Regions from separate parts of the Clostridium pabulibutyricum genome, predicted to be linked through region 1. Evidence: a T-box and tRNA genes for the amino acid it is inferred to sense, from the RefSeq annotation. Region 1 holds a T-box; the other holds one or more tRNA genes.
What was found. The T-box of region 1 lies ahead of argS (arginine--tRNA ligase). A T-box ahead of a tRNA ligase gene usually reads a tRNA of that ligase, here a tRNA-Arg.
Positions count from the first base shown of each region.

Region 2: it has a tRNA-Arg gene. The T-box ahead of argS (arginine--tRNA ligase) is inferred to sense a tRNA for this amino acid. The anticodon was not compared.

Region 1 covers NZ_JBZAYZ010000014.1:529-7,288, reverse strand. Annotated here, with positions in the region: gene feoB (ferrous iron transport protein B) at 1-1,740, shown strand, start outside; gene AC4CVH_RS13260 (CBS domain-containing protein) at 1,927-2,307, opposite strand; gene AC4CVH_RS13255 (ribonuclease H-like domain-containing protein) at 2,337-3,134, opposite strand; gene argS (arginine--tRNA ligase) at 3,158-4,852, opposite strand; T-box leader at 4,932-5,161, opposite strand; gene AC4CVH_RS13245 (amino acid permease) at 5,219-6,667, opposite strand.
Region 2 covers NZ_JBZAYZ010000017.1:26,836-34,943, forward strand. Annotated here, with positions in the region: gene AC4CVH_RS14390 (methyl-accepting chemotaxis protein) at 1-406, shown strand, start outside; gene AC4CVH_RS14395 (phosphatidylserine decarboxylase) at 439-1,326, opposite strand; gene AC4CVH_RS14400 (TetR/AcrR family transcriptional regulator) at 1,510-2,097, shown strand; gene AC4CVH_RS14405 (ABC1 kinase family protein) at 2,130-3,719, opposite strand; gene AC4CVH_RS14410 (phasin family protein) at 3,748-4,047, opposite strand; tRNA gene AC4CVH_RS14415 (tRNA-Arg) at 4,176-4,252, shown strand; gene AC4CVH_RS14420 (nucleoside deaminase) at 4,412-4,855, shown strand; tRNA gene AC4CVH_RS14425 (tRNA-Ser) at 4,908-4,996, shown strand; gene AC4CVH_RS14430 (MarR family winged helix-turn-helix transcriptional regulator) at 5,164-5,613, shown strand; gene AC4CVH_RS14435 (MDR family MFS transporter) at 5,661-7,142, shown strand; gene AC4CVH_RS14440 (ATP-binding cassette domain-containing protein) at 7,245-7,601, shown strand; gene AC4CVH_RS14445 (hypothetical protein) at 7,806-7,988, shown strand; gene AC4CVH_RS14450 (LuxR C-terminal-related transcriptional regulator) at 7,988-8,108, shown strand, end outside.

The sequences.
Region 1 (6,760 bases):
AAAACATCTCTTTTCAACAACCTAACTGGATCTGACCAATATGTTGGTAATTGGCCTGGAGTAACAGTTGAAAAAAAAGAAGGATATTTTAACCAGATGAAAATTGTGGATCTCCCTGGAATATATGCCATGGACACATATTCAAATGAAGAAAAAGTCTCAAGGGATTTTCTTCAAAACAATAATGCCGATGTAATAATAAATATAGTTGATGCCTCAAACCTCAACAGGAATTTATACCTTACAACCCAGTTAAAACATTTTAATAAACCTATAATACTTGTTTTTAATATGATGGACATAGCATCTCAAAACGGTATACAAATAAATTTTGAAAAGATAGAAAAAGAACTTGGTGTTATAGCTATTCCAATAGTCGCTGCAAAAGGCAAAGGCGTGGACAACCTTATTGAGATACTGGAAAGCAGTCAATTTTTACATATCCCCCCTGATAAAAACAGTTTTAATTTTGAAGACGAAAAGGAGGCTTATTCCTTCATAAATAATATACTTGCCAAATGCGTAGTCGAAACCAAAAACATTTCTATATCATATACTGAAAAAATAGATAAAATAGTTTTGAACAAATTTGCAGCCTATCCTGTATTTTTATTTGCATTATTTTTAATATTCAAGTTTACTTTCAACTGGGTAGGACAGCCTGTTGCAGATATATTCAGCAACTATTTGTCAAATTCCATAACTCCGTACCTCAAAGAACTTCTTTCATCTGCAAGCCCATGGTTCACCTCCCTTCTAGTAGATGGTATAATTTCAGGTGTAGGATCAATCCTTGTTTTTTTTCCTATAATCTTCTGTCTTTTTCTAGGAATATCATTTCTTGAAGACAGCGGCTATATGGCAAGAGGCGCTCTTATAATGGACAAACTTATGAGAAAAATGGGACTCTCCGGAAAAGCCTTTATACCGCTTATTGTAGGCTTTGGATGTTCAGTCCCGGGAATAATGTCTTCAAGAACTCTTGAAAGCGAAAAGGATAGAAAATTAACAGCCCTTTTGATACCGCTCATGTCCTGTAATGCACGTTTGCCAATATATGCACTGTTTGCATCCGCTTTTTTCAAAGGCAAGGAAACCGAGGTGGTTTTTTCATTATATATACTTGGAATAATCCTGGCATTTGTAATAGGCCTTTTATTTAAAAATACAATATTCAAGAAGGATGAAGAACCTTTTTTAATAGAACTTCCCAAGTACAATGTCCCTAATTTAAAAAATCTAATCACACACACATGGGAGAAAGCCAAAGGTTTTTTGAGAAAAGCAGGTACTATAATATTCTCTATGTCAGTTTTAATATGGTTTTTGTCAAACTTCAATTTTAGTGGTATGGTACCTATGAATCAAAGCATACTATCTTATATAGGCAAATTTATAAGTCCAATATTTTCTCCCATGGGATACGGCTCATGGCAGAATTCAGTATCTCTTATAGCTGGACTTATGGCAAAAGAAATAGTAATCGGTACTATGGGTATCATATATGGAAGCAATCTTGGATCAATTTTACCCCACTACTTCAGCGCTGTTTCTGCTTATTCTTTTCTTGTATTTGTTCTGTTATATACTCCCTGTATATCCGCAACATCTACAATGAGAAAAGAATATGGAAACAAAATGGCTGTATTTTCAGTTATATATCAGTTCCTGCTTGCCTGGATAGTATCTTTTATAGTATTCAAGGCCGGCTCTGCAATATTTTATGGAGGAATTCAATGATTGTAGAAATCATTATAACTTTAATTATTGTTTTACTTGCGTCATATATACTCTTTTGTACTGTCAGAAAAAAGCTTAAAGGCAATGACTGTTGCTGCACAAACTGCAATAAACAATACAAATGCCACAGCAATAAAAAAAAAGAAGGATAAAAAATAAACCCCACCATACGGTGGAGTTTATTTTTTATCCTTCTTTTTTTATAAAATAGTCAAGTATATCTTCAATTGATACCATTCCCTGTACAATTCCGTCATCATCTATCACAGGCATTGATATTATATTATTCTTTCTTATCCTGACTGAAGCCTCTATTATACTTTCACTGCTCTTTACAGTTACAACCTTTTTAGTCATAACCCATTCTACCGGACACGTATCATAATGGCCTTCCTCTACAAGGAACCTGTATATGTCCGCCTTAACTATCATTCCTGCAAGTTTTCCGGAAAAATCAACAACTGCAGCTCCATTTATCTTGTGTTCATGCATTATATCCATAGCCTTCTTCAAAGTATCATTTGTCTTTAGCTTAAATATGTCGGAACGCATTATTTCTTTAATCAAATTAATCCCTCCCCAAAAATAAATAAATTTTAATAACTTTTACTTACCATTTCATTTATTTTCGAAGAATCTCTACCACCTTTTAGAATATAGTCTATAACCCGCGAAGCAGATTTCTTCGAAATTTTGTCAATGCGTATATTTAATTCTATATTATTTCTCTTTACAAGGCTTGTCAAAAATTTAAGCTGCTTCTGTGTAATAGAATAATCTCTCACAATAGAATCGTCATTTTCAATTTTATACAAGAACTCATGAATCTTTGGAAGATTAAGTACGTCTTCATAGTTATGGAGTAATATTGTATTTTCAAGTTCGGGACTTCCATTCTCCAAATATTCATTATAGAGATCCACACTCATTCCACCATCTATTTTATCTTTTCTTTCTATACCTATATATTTTTCCACTGTCTTTAAGTTGCACCTTTTCATTCCAAGATGTTTATAGTATGGTCTTATATGGCGGTATAAATCCTCATGATACTCAGGAGGTTCAAAACCTATACTTGACCTAAGCATTCTTTCACATATAAAAGGTTCATCAAAAGCAATTCCATTATATGAACACCATTTCCCGCATTTTGAAATATCTCGTCCAAAATTATAGAGTACTTCACTTTCATCCTCAAGTGATTCTGCAAAATATTGAGTTATAGAAAATCTGTTACAATCAATAAATCTGCCTGCTGATATCAGTATTATGACATCTTTATTCCTATCAAAACCTGTTGTTTCTATATCGAAGTAAACTATATCACCCATGTCATATTTGCAGAATGCATCTTTTGATATTTTAAACTCTTCTTCGTACTTTTTAATAACCATAGATACCCCCCAGTGATATAATTTTACATTTTCTCGACAACATCTATTCCAAGAAGATAAAGTGCATTTTTTATTACCTGACATACAGCTTCTACAAGTTGAAGTCTGAATTTTTTAACTGCTTCATCCTCGGTATTTAATATGTTACATGAATTATAAAATTTATTAAACATTTTTGCAACATCTATAACATATCTTGTTATCATAAAAGGCTCGAACTTCTTTGAAGCACCCTCTATATGCATTTCAAATTGGGAAAGTATCTTTACAAGTTCAAATTCCTCTTTGGAACTCGCACTTCCAGGTTTTATATCTGTTTTTAAATTTCCTGCTTTTCTAAGTATACTTTTTCCTCTTGCATAACTATACTGAACATATGGCCCTGTCTCACCTTCAAAACTCAACATTTCATCCCAGTCAAAAACTATGTCTCTTTCTCTGTTGTTCTTGAGGTAGGTAAATATTACAGCTCCTATTCCTATTTTTTTAGCAACTTCCTCTTTGTTTTCAAGGTTTGGATTTTTATTTTCAATTATTTTATAAGTTGCATCAACTGATCTTTTTAAGAGGTCTTCAAGAAATATTACATCTCCATGCCTTGTAGATAACTTCTTGTTTGCAAATTTTACAAGTCCGAACCCAACATGCACACAAGAATCCGCCCATTTATTTCCCATAAGCTTCAATGTTGTAAAAACCTGTCTGAAATGCAGCGATTGATCCATACCAACAACATATATACATTTATCAAAGTCATAAGTTTTTTTTCTGTATATAGCTGCTGCAAGATCACGTGTAGCATATATTGTAGCTCCATCCGACTTCTTTATTATACAAGGCGGCATATTAAATTTATCAAGCATTACAACCTTTGCGCCATTGCTTGTTTTTAAAAGTCCCTTATCTTCAATTTCAGTTATTACATCATCCATTTTATCAGTGTAAAAGCTCTCGCCTGCGTAGGAATCAAATTCAACACCAAGTATTTTATATATCTCGCTAAATTTTTCCAGGCTTAAATCTTTAAATTTTTTCCATAGTTGTACTTCTTCCTTTTCCCCATCTTCAAGTTTCTTGAAATACATTCTTCCTTCATTCTCCAATGAAGGATCTTTTTCCGCTTCATCATGAAATTTTACGTATATTCTAAGCAGTTCCTTTATTGGATCTCTTTTTAGTTCATCCTCATTACACCATTTCTTATAAGCACATATGAGCTTTCCAAACTGAGTACCCCAGTCACCCAAATGATTTATCCTTGTGCAATTATATCCTTGAAAGCTCATTATCTTGTATAATGAATTTCCTATAGCTGTACTGAAAAGATGACCAACATGAAACGGCTTTGCAATATTGGGCGATGAAAATTCCACAACTATGTTCTTTCCTTCTCCTGAAAGCGATTTTCCATAGTTATCACCTTTATTTAACACCTCATCTATTACATCTCTTGAAAATATTTCTCTATCCACAAAAAAATTAAGGTAAGGTCCCATATTTTCAATACGTGAGAAATTTTTTGCATCAATTTTATTTTTTAAATCTTCTGCAATAATATTTGGTGCTCTTTTTAAAACTTTTGCAAGACAGAAACACGGGAATGCAAAATCCCCCATTTCTGACTTAGGTGGTATTTCAATTATTCTCAATACCTCATCAATTTCCATTCCAGTGCTTTCCTTTATTCCCTGAGCTATTATCTTTTTATAATCTACCATAAAGCAAAAATCTCCTTTTACTTGAATTGTACATTTAAAAGTACCTAATAAATAAAAAAAGACATATCTCTCACCTTGCAGAAGAGACGTGTCTTTATCGCGGTACCACTCTAGTTGGCAGTATTTATCACTATGCTGCCCTCTCTAAGCCTTAACGCGGCTTTCTTCGACTTATTTTTTGCCGACACCCGACACTTTTAATAAGTTCCTCCCGGGCTCTTTTCATTCTCAACGTAGATACAGGCTTCCACCAAATTCCTGCTCGCTTAAAATACAGTTAAAAAATACTTTCCCAATCATAAGAATAATTTTCAATTAATTATATTACTAAGATGTCAATATTGTCAACACCAGCACAATTTCCATCTAAATTTCGTCAAAATGGCTTAAATCTACATCTTCCAGATTTATAATCTTGGTCGACATTTTTTTCTTGTAAATTATAAACAACAAAAGAAACAGGGGCAATCCTATATAGGAAGATATTACTCCTCCCCAATCTATTTTAGTACTTTCAAAATATGTAATTCCCTGACCTAAAACTACAACTGCACAAAGAAGAAATGCTATTATTGGACCTATAGGAAACCACTTTGCCCTATATTTAAGCTTTGATAAATCCTTTTTTTGAACAATACATGCCCGCCTAAACCTATAATGGCATGCAGCTATTCCCAGCCATGCTATAAATCCCGACAAACCAGATGCAGCTACAAGCCATACATAAACTGAACTTTCAGCATAAAGTCCCGTTAAAAAACATGCAGATGCCACTATTGTGGTAACTATAACTGCATTTACAGGAACTCCTCTTGAATTCACCTTTCCAAAGATCTTTGGAGCTTTGCCTGCATTTGCCATTGCATACAACATTCTAGTAGACGCATACATACCCGAATTTCCACAAGACAGTACCGAAGTAAGTATAACCGCATTCATGATCGATGCAGCTCCTGCTATTCCAGCCTCTTTAAATATCATTGTAAATGGACTCGTTTCGACTCCTGCTCTAGTATATGGTATAATCGCTCCTACTACAACTATTGTACCAAGATAAAATATTATTATCCTCCAAAATATCGTATTTATAGCCTTCGGTATAGTTTTCCCTGGATCCTCACTTTCACCTGCAGCCACTCCTACAAGCTCTGTTCCCTGAAAAGAAAATCCTGCAATCAAAAACACAAGGAATATAGATTTCGCTCCTCCTACAAAAGGTGCCTGACCAATAGTAAAATTTTTGAGTCCAATAGGATTTCCATTAAATATTCCGAATATGGTTATTACACCAACAATCAAAAATATTATTACTGTAGCAACTTTTATTCCTGCAAACCAGAATTCCGATTCACCATAAGCTTTTGCAGAAAGGAGATTCAAAGCTACTATTATAGTAAGAAATATTACACTCCATACTATAGAAGGCACGGAAGGAAACCAAAACTTCATTATAACTGCTCCTGCAACCATCTCTGCAGCTACCGTAATTGACCAATTATACCAGTAATTCCATCCAAGTGCAAATCCAAATGCAGGATCAACAAATTTTGTCGCATAAGTTCCAAATGATCCTGAATCAGGCATAAATGTAGCCATTTCACCAAGGCTTGTCATTAAAAAATATACCATTATTCCTATACAAACATATGCCACCAGTGCCCCGCCTGGTCCAGCCTGTTTTATTGTATCTCCAAGTGCTAAAAATATTCCTGTCCCAATAGCACCACCAAGTGCAATCATATTCAAATGTCTTGCCTTGAGACCTCTTTTTAGATGATTTCCTTCATTTGATTCATCCTTTAAAGTATTTTGCATTTTGTTCCTCCTTGCACAAATTTTATAAAAAAATAAAGATGCTTGAGAATAACATCACTCAAGGCATCTATTTCTATACAATGTTCATTGCAT
Region 2 (8,108 bases), on a different contig from region 1:
AATACATGAAAATGAGAAAGGTTTAAACAATACAATAAGTGAAATAACCAAGCTATCTGAAAACATAAACAATGTATCATTGTTTATAAAAGAAATAGCGGATCAGACTAAGATGCTTGGATTAAATGCTGCGATAGAAGCTGCAAGGGCTGGTGAAGCTGGAAAGGGGTTTGGTGTCGTGGCAGATGAGATAAGAAGTTTGTCGGATCAGTCAAAGAGTACAGTTTCGAAAATAAAAAAATTGACAGATGATATTGCGGCAAAAGTTAAGGAGTCAGGTGAAAAAAGTCAGGAGTCACTCTCCTCAATTCAAGAACAAGCTGCAGCTACACAGCAAATAACAGCTAGTATAGAAGAAATAACTTCTATGTCGGAAAGATTGAATGAAATTTCGTTAAGACTGTAATAATAATATAGTAGAAAAAAGTGGGTTCTTAATTAAAGTTTGGAACCTATTTTTTCTCCCATTAATACCTTTGTTTCAAAACCAGACTTGGTTTGTTCAAGTATGTCAGCATCTATTTTTATTTTATTTTTTTCAAAAAACAGTATTATTGTTGAACCGCCGAATTTGAAAAAACCTTTTTCTTCCCCCTTTTTTACATATTTATGTGGATTGTAGGTTTGAATTATTGTTCCAACGCAGGTTGCACCTACTTCTACATACAATATATCACCGAAGTTTTTTGAATGAAGTATACTCCACTGACGTTCATTTCTGCAAAATAGATCAGGTACCCTTACTAATGCAATTGGATTTACGGAGTAATAATTTCCATTTATTGTTTTTGGAGTGCTGCAAAATCCGCTGTCTATAAAATGAAATCTATGATAATCCACAGGTGAAAGCCTCAATGTAATTATAGAACCATTTTCAAATTTTTTAGAGATGACTTCGTCGGAAACAAGGTCTTTTAATTTATATGTAATTCCTTTTACTTGAATAATATTATCCATGTCTATATTTTGATGTGCTGATATACGTCCATCGCCTGGTGAGATCAGATGATTTGGGTTTTCTTCAATTGGCCTTGCATTTGGTTTAAGTTTTCTTGTAAAGAATTCATTGAAGTTTTTAAAATCAGTTTCATTTTTAACTGATTCATTCATATTTATTTTGAAGTTCTTAATAAATGGATGTATTTTTTTTTTGCTTAAACGAGAGTTACAATATTCTCCGTATAATTTGGAAAATATTTTTTTCTTTATTATAAGTTCAAGCAACTTCATTCCTACAGGAGATGAATATGTCCATTTCAAATAAGAATATCCTGCAATATTTTCATTTTCGTATTTTTTTAGATTTCTATTATAACATTTAATCATATTTTAACTCCTGACTCAATAAACTATATCCATATTATAGTTCCATGCTTTTTTCAGGTCAATATTTGTTTATACTTTTGTATAGTATTAAAATAGGCAATAATTATTGAGATATTTTCATATTATGAGTATAATTATACTGACTGGTCAATTAATTTATAATAGAAACCTGGAGTGGTATTTATGAATAATACTAAAACTATAATTTTCAAATCTTCAATAAAAATTTTTTCCCAGAATGGCTATGATGGAGCTACAATGGATGCAATAGCTGCAGATGCAGGAGTTGCAAAGGGAACATTATATTATCATTTTAAAAGTAAAGAAGAGATATTTAAGTATATAATAATAGAGGGAATGGATATTATAAAAGATGAAATAGAGAAAATAGCTAATAATAAGCAGGATTCCCTGTCAAAATTGAAGGTACTTTGCAAGATACAGCTTGGGCTTGTATATGAGAGAAAAGAGTTTTTTAAGGTAGTAATGAGTCAACTTTGGGGACAGCAGGGCAGACAACTTGAATTGAGAGAGGCTGTAAACAATTACATAGTATATATACAGAAGTATCTTGAGAATGCGGTAAAAGAGGGTACTATAAAAAATGGAGATACCTGTTCTATGGCATATACACTGTTTGGGACCATATGTTCAGCTGCAGTCTATGAGTTGATAAATGAAGACAAACAGCACATTAATAAAGATAAGAAGAAATACACAAATATGATAGATAATATTATAAATTGTGTACTTTGTGGAATTACCGAGTAAGCGACCGGATACTCGCTTGAGAAGGTATCCGGTTACAGCTTATCTGATTTGATTATGGATATCAGTATTACAAAGGTTAATAATACTGATATTGCTATTCCTATAAGCCCGATTACTGGGAGGTTATATAATCTTGGATTAATATTTGAGTTTAAAATTAAACAGGATCCCATAAATATAGAGCATGATATGAATGAAAGAGAAAGTCTGTTTGTCATTTTATTGAATTGTTTTATATAGACATCTATTTTGTTTATTTTTATCTGGACTTTTGCTCTTCCGTTTAAAATTCCATTTATCAAAGATACTAATTTTGATGGAATTTTAAATGAATCTTTTGTAAAGTTGTAGTAATTTATTAGAATGTCATCAGGATTTAGGCTGTCTAGAATATAAGATTTACTGCTTCCCTTTACGAAAGGTATTGCTATATCTAAAATTTGAATATCTGGAGCTATTTCACTTACAAGACCCTCCACTATAATAAAACTTTTGGTTAGGAGAATAAGATCTTTTGGAAATTTTATATTGTTGTTTTTTGCGCAGTTGAAGATATCCAGAATCATTGAAGATATTTTTATGTTTTTAAGAGATGTAGATAAATAATTATCCATAAGAGTGCTTATGTCTTCATACAATCTATTTTTATCTACAAGCCCATTTTTTATGCCTATGGACATTATATTTGAGACAAGTTCATCCATATCTTTATATACTATTGAAATTATTATTTTATTTAATGAAGTTTTTAATGATGGTGATATATTTCCCATTATGCCGAAATCAAGAAAGCATATTTTTTTATCATGTATCAGTAAATTCCCGGGATGAGGATCGGCATGAAAGAAACCATCTGTAAAAACCTGTTTGAAAAAAGATTCAGCAAGTTTTTCGCCGGTATCTTTTAGATCGTATCCATTGTCTTTTAATTTCTTTATATCGTTTATTTTAAACCCGTCTATCTTTTCCATGGTTATGGTTTTGCTTTTTGACAAATTTTCAATTATATAGGGCACATGACAGAAGGCGACATTTTTGTTCAACCTTTTGAATTTTATCATGTTTTCAGCTTCGAGGTTAAAATCAAATTCCCTGTTTGTTGAGTATTTTAATTCATCGAGTACTTCTTCCGGATCTATTATGGAATCTTGAAATTTATTTTTAGCAATGTTTATTATTTTGTACAAGATTGTTATATCTATGTTCATTTTTTGTTTTATATTAGGTCTTTGAATCTTTACAATAACATCTCTTCCATCTTTAAGAACAGCATTGTGAACTTGTGCTATTGATCCGGATGCGAAAGGGTGCCTTTCAAATTCAAGGAAGCAGTCATCTATATTTTTGTTGAAATCACTGAAAAAGACTTCGTTTATAGCTTCAAATTTTTCGGGAGGTACATTATCTTGTAGTTTTGACAGTTCATCAATAAATTGTGAAGGTAGTATGTCAGGTCGTGAACTTAAAATCTGGCCTATTTTTATAAAGGTAGGTCCGAGTTCCTCAAAGGCCATTCTGAGATTTTGAGGTGAGTTTTTTCCTCGTGTCCTTATAAATTTAAAACCATATTTACTTAGTACCTTCACAATTTCTTTAAATCTTTTTGATGTTTTTTGTTTCATTCTTTATTTTACAACTAACAAATATAAGTTAGTTGTCTTTGAGCTTTTCCTCTATTTTTGTCAATCTTTCATTTATTGATGATATGTCGTCTTTTGAAGCGAAGTTCAAATCTTTTAAAGTTGAAAAAAGGTCTTCCTTGGTAAGTGGTTTTATCTGATCTTTTTTTGTTGATATGCTTTTCTTTAATTCTTCCGAAAGTTGCCTGCCTTCATCTACAGTCAGTTTGCCCTTTTCCACCATTTCCTGAATCAGTTTTGAAGCTTTTTCGTAGGTGCATGCGGCTGAACCAACACCTGCTAGAAATAAGTTTTTTAGTTCATTTAACATAAAACAAAACCTCCCTGATTTATTTTTTTATACTGTATATAAATATATTATGTTTTTATTGAATTATTATCATAAAAAATTGACAACAAAGACAATCTATAATAGAATATTAAGGTAGTCTTTGTTATGCACTCGTAGCTCAGCAGGATAGAGCAGCGGTTTCCTAAACCGCGTGCCGGAGGTTCGACTCCTCTCGAGTGCACCATAGTTAAAATTGTAATAGTGTATTTGTCTGTGATTAATCCTGTAAAATATATTTTATGGGATTTTTTATATGATAATTATATTTTTAGTTTAAATGAAAATAATATGAATTTCAATGTTATGATAAAAAGTTTACATTATGATAATATGTGGTGAAAACATGGATTTTATTAATGAAGCAGTAAATGAAGCATATTTGGCATTTGACATGGATGAAGTTCCTGTTGGGGCTGTGATAGTTAAAGATAACAAAATAATATCAAAAGCTCACAATATTAAAGAAAGTTCAAAAGATGTTACCTGTCATGCGGAAATACTTGCAATAAGGAAAGCTTCAAGAATTATAGGAAACTGGAGGCTTGATGGATGCAGTATGTATGTGACATTAGAGCCATGTCCTATGTGTGCAGGAGCCATAGTACAGTCAAGAATAAAGCATCTTTATATAGGTACGTTTAATCCTACATGTGGTGCTTGTGGTTCGATTATAAATATTGTACAGAATAGAAGATTGAACACTTTTATACATGTAAACTGGATTTATGACGAGGATTGTAGCTCTATTCTCGAGAAATTTTTCAAAATCAGGAGATTAAATTCGTAAATTAATTTGATTTATTTATAATGCTTTTGTATAATAAACTAGTGAGTGTTTTGGAGACGTATCGAAGTGGTCATAACGAGCCTGACTCGAAATCAGGTTGTCCGCAAGGGCACGTGAGTTCGAATCTCACCGTCTCCGCCATAAAAAAGGATGCCGCATTAACATATTTTTATGTTAATGCGGCATCTTTTTTTATAAATGAAATCAATGTTGAAGTATGCATACTTATTTGACACAATTAATATGCTGTAATATAATTGATATATCAATTATATTACAGTCAATTATATAAAGAAGAGGGTTGTTGCATGGAAGTTTCTTTTGATCAAACAATTGGTTTGAAATCAAGCAGGATGAACAGAAAAATGATAAGATTTTTGAACAGAAGTCTTGAATGGTATGAACTTACACTTGAACAATGGGTTGTTTTATCAACTTTGGCAGAGCAGGAGAGCATTAATCAGAAAACATTATCGATAAAAGCTGGAAAGGATCCAGCTTCACTTCTAAGAATATTAGATATTTTAGAAAGAAAAGGTTTTATAGAACGAAGGCAGTTTCAAGGAGACAGACGAGCGTCCTCTCTTTTTATCACAGATGAAGGTAAAAAATTACGAAATGAAGTAGCACCATATATTGAAGCACACTTTAAAAAAATTACAAATAATATTTCAGAGAGGGACATTGAAATCTATGAACAGGTTTTAAAAAAAATAGACCATAATCTCGATGAATTAATGGACGAGCAAAGAATCTAGCAATTTTTTAGTATTTTTAAACGCATTTTAATGGAGGCTATAAAGTAATGACAAGTTCGAAGACTATTTACGCTACAAACAAAAAGTCCTATAATATAGGGGCAATTAGTGCAGTATTAACAGTATCGGGATTTTTCTGTATGTTGAATGAAACAGTACTTAATATGGCACTTAAAAGTATTATGGTTCAATTCAATGTTTCGGCAATCACAGCTCAGTGGCTAAGCACTGGATATATGTTGATTATGGGAGTATTCATTCCTATATCGGCATTTTTTATTCAGACAATAAAGACAAGGCAGTTGTATATTGTATCCATGCTGATTTTTATTTTTGGAACATTGGTTTGCGGGTTTGCACCATTTTTTTCAATAGTTTTAATTGGACGTTTGATTCAAGCGATTGGTACTGGAATGTTGATTCCTAATATAGTAAATACAATTATTATAATCAATCCGGAAGATAAACGTGGAAAAGCATTAGGAATCTTTAATCTCGTAATGTTTTTTGCACCGGCGGTTGGTCCCGTCCTCTCAGGCGTTATTGTTCAATATCTAAATTGGAGATGGCTTTTTTTCATCATTTTGCCTTGTGGTATTGCAGCCATGATTATGGGAATTATTCATCTTGAAAATGTAACTGAATTATCAAAGCCAAGGCTTGATATTATTTCAATTCTGATGTCTACTATAGGTTTCGGTGGTTTGATTTATGGAGCGAGCAATCTTGGGTCGAATGATATGGCATTAATTTTGAGTCCACTGCTTGTTAGCATTGTTTCATTAATTTTGTTTTCTTTAAGACAGTTACGCCTTGAGGAGCCAATGCTTAACATGGGAGTTTTTAGATATCCGATGTTTACGATTGGAACGTTGCTGATTATTATTATGCATATGGTTAATTTTGCGATTATGCTGCTACTTCCTCTTTTTATGGAAGGAGCGATGGGATTAAGTGCATTTACGGCTGGATTAATTATGCTTCCAGGTGGAATTGTTAATGGAATTGCAGCTCCGATTTCAGGAAGTATTTATGACAAGTACGGGCCAAAGGTTTTGATTTTTCCGGGCTTCTTGATTTCTGCAATTGTATTTTTCATATTTTCACATGTAATAACTGTTTCAATTTCGATTTCTATGATTATAATTTTACACTGTATATCTTTAATTGCTGTCGGGATGATAAATACGCCTACCCAAACAAATAGTTTGAATCAGCTGTCGCATGAATTGTATCCCCATGGGACTGCAATTACAAATACACTGCAGCAAATTGGCGGAGCATTTGGGACGTCGCTTTTTGTTGCAATTATGACTGCCACACAAAAGAACTATTTGAACGATATCGGAAGAAATGACGCTGTAAGTCAGACGATGGGCTTAGCTGCAGGAGTAAGACAATCTTTAACAGTAGCATTTTTCGTTCTGATTGTAGGACTTGTTCTTTCTTTCTTTGTAAAACGTAATTCCAACAAAGATATAGAAAGCGATTTTAATGGAAAAGATATTTCTGAAAAAAAAGAAGCTTGAGAAGAGAAATTACCAGCTGCTAAGGAAAGCTGGTAATTTTTTATGCCTCTTAAGATTTATTTTAAGGGCGTTTTTTTCTTTCATGTAAAGATATTTGCGTGAATTGCTCCACAACTAGAAAAATATCCTAGCGAACTGTCTGGTGGACAACGCCAGCGTGTAGCTGCCGCACGGGCAATGGCAAAACGTTCGCCACTGATTTTCGCAGACGAGTCAACCGGAGCATTGGATTCAAGCTCTGCAACAGAATTGTTGTCATCACTTTTCGAGGTAAATCATACCATTGGAACAATTATCCTGATGGTAACCCATGATCCGTATGCTGCAAGCTATACCGACAAAATCTTGTATTTTAAAGATGGTCGTATCATTTCTGAACTGAAAAAGAATAATCGCAGTCGCCGCGATTTCTATGGAGAAATCATAAAGGAAGCCGTGCATCAAGATGAGAAACGGTAAGGAGGTCAGCATCATGAAATTATCAGTAATAGCATTGAAAAATCTAAAAAAGAATTTTTAATTTTATTCCATTTATCTATTCTCTGTATTATTTGTGCTAATGATTTTCTTTTGTTTTACTGGAATTAGTTCGTTTGGAAAAGAAAAGCGAAAGGCCAGTAAAAATATATGCACCACTGGCAGTTTGGGGAGCGTTATTTCTTATTGCCGGATAAGACCAAGGCCGATATTGGTGCTGTATATACTTTAGAACTTGGGAATGGAGAGAAAGTTTCTGTTACGGTTATGGATACTAGTCTGCAAAATCCCATTGGATTTGCAAATAGTGTAGGTACATTGATTATATCTGATGATCTTTATAAGAGATTATTGGACAGTGGATTGTGATGATAATTTTTGCTAAAGACAATTTTTTAGTTGAAGATTTAACAGCAATTGCAAATAAACTTTATAGTAGTGAACCTACTGTTTCCAATCACTTGCAGCATATATTTGAAAAATTGGAAG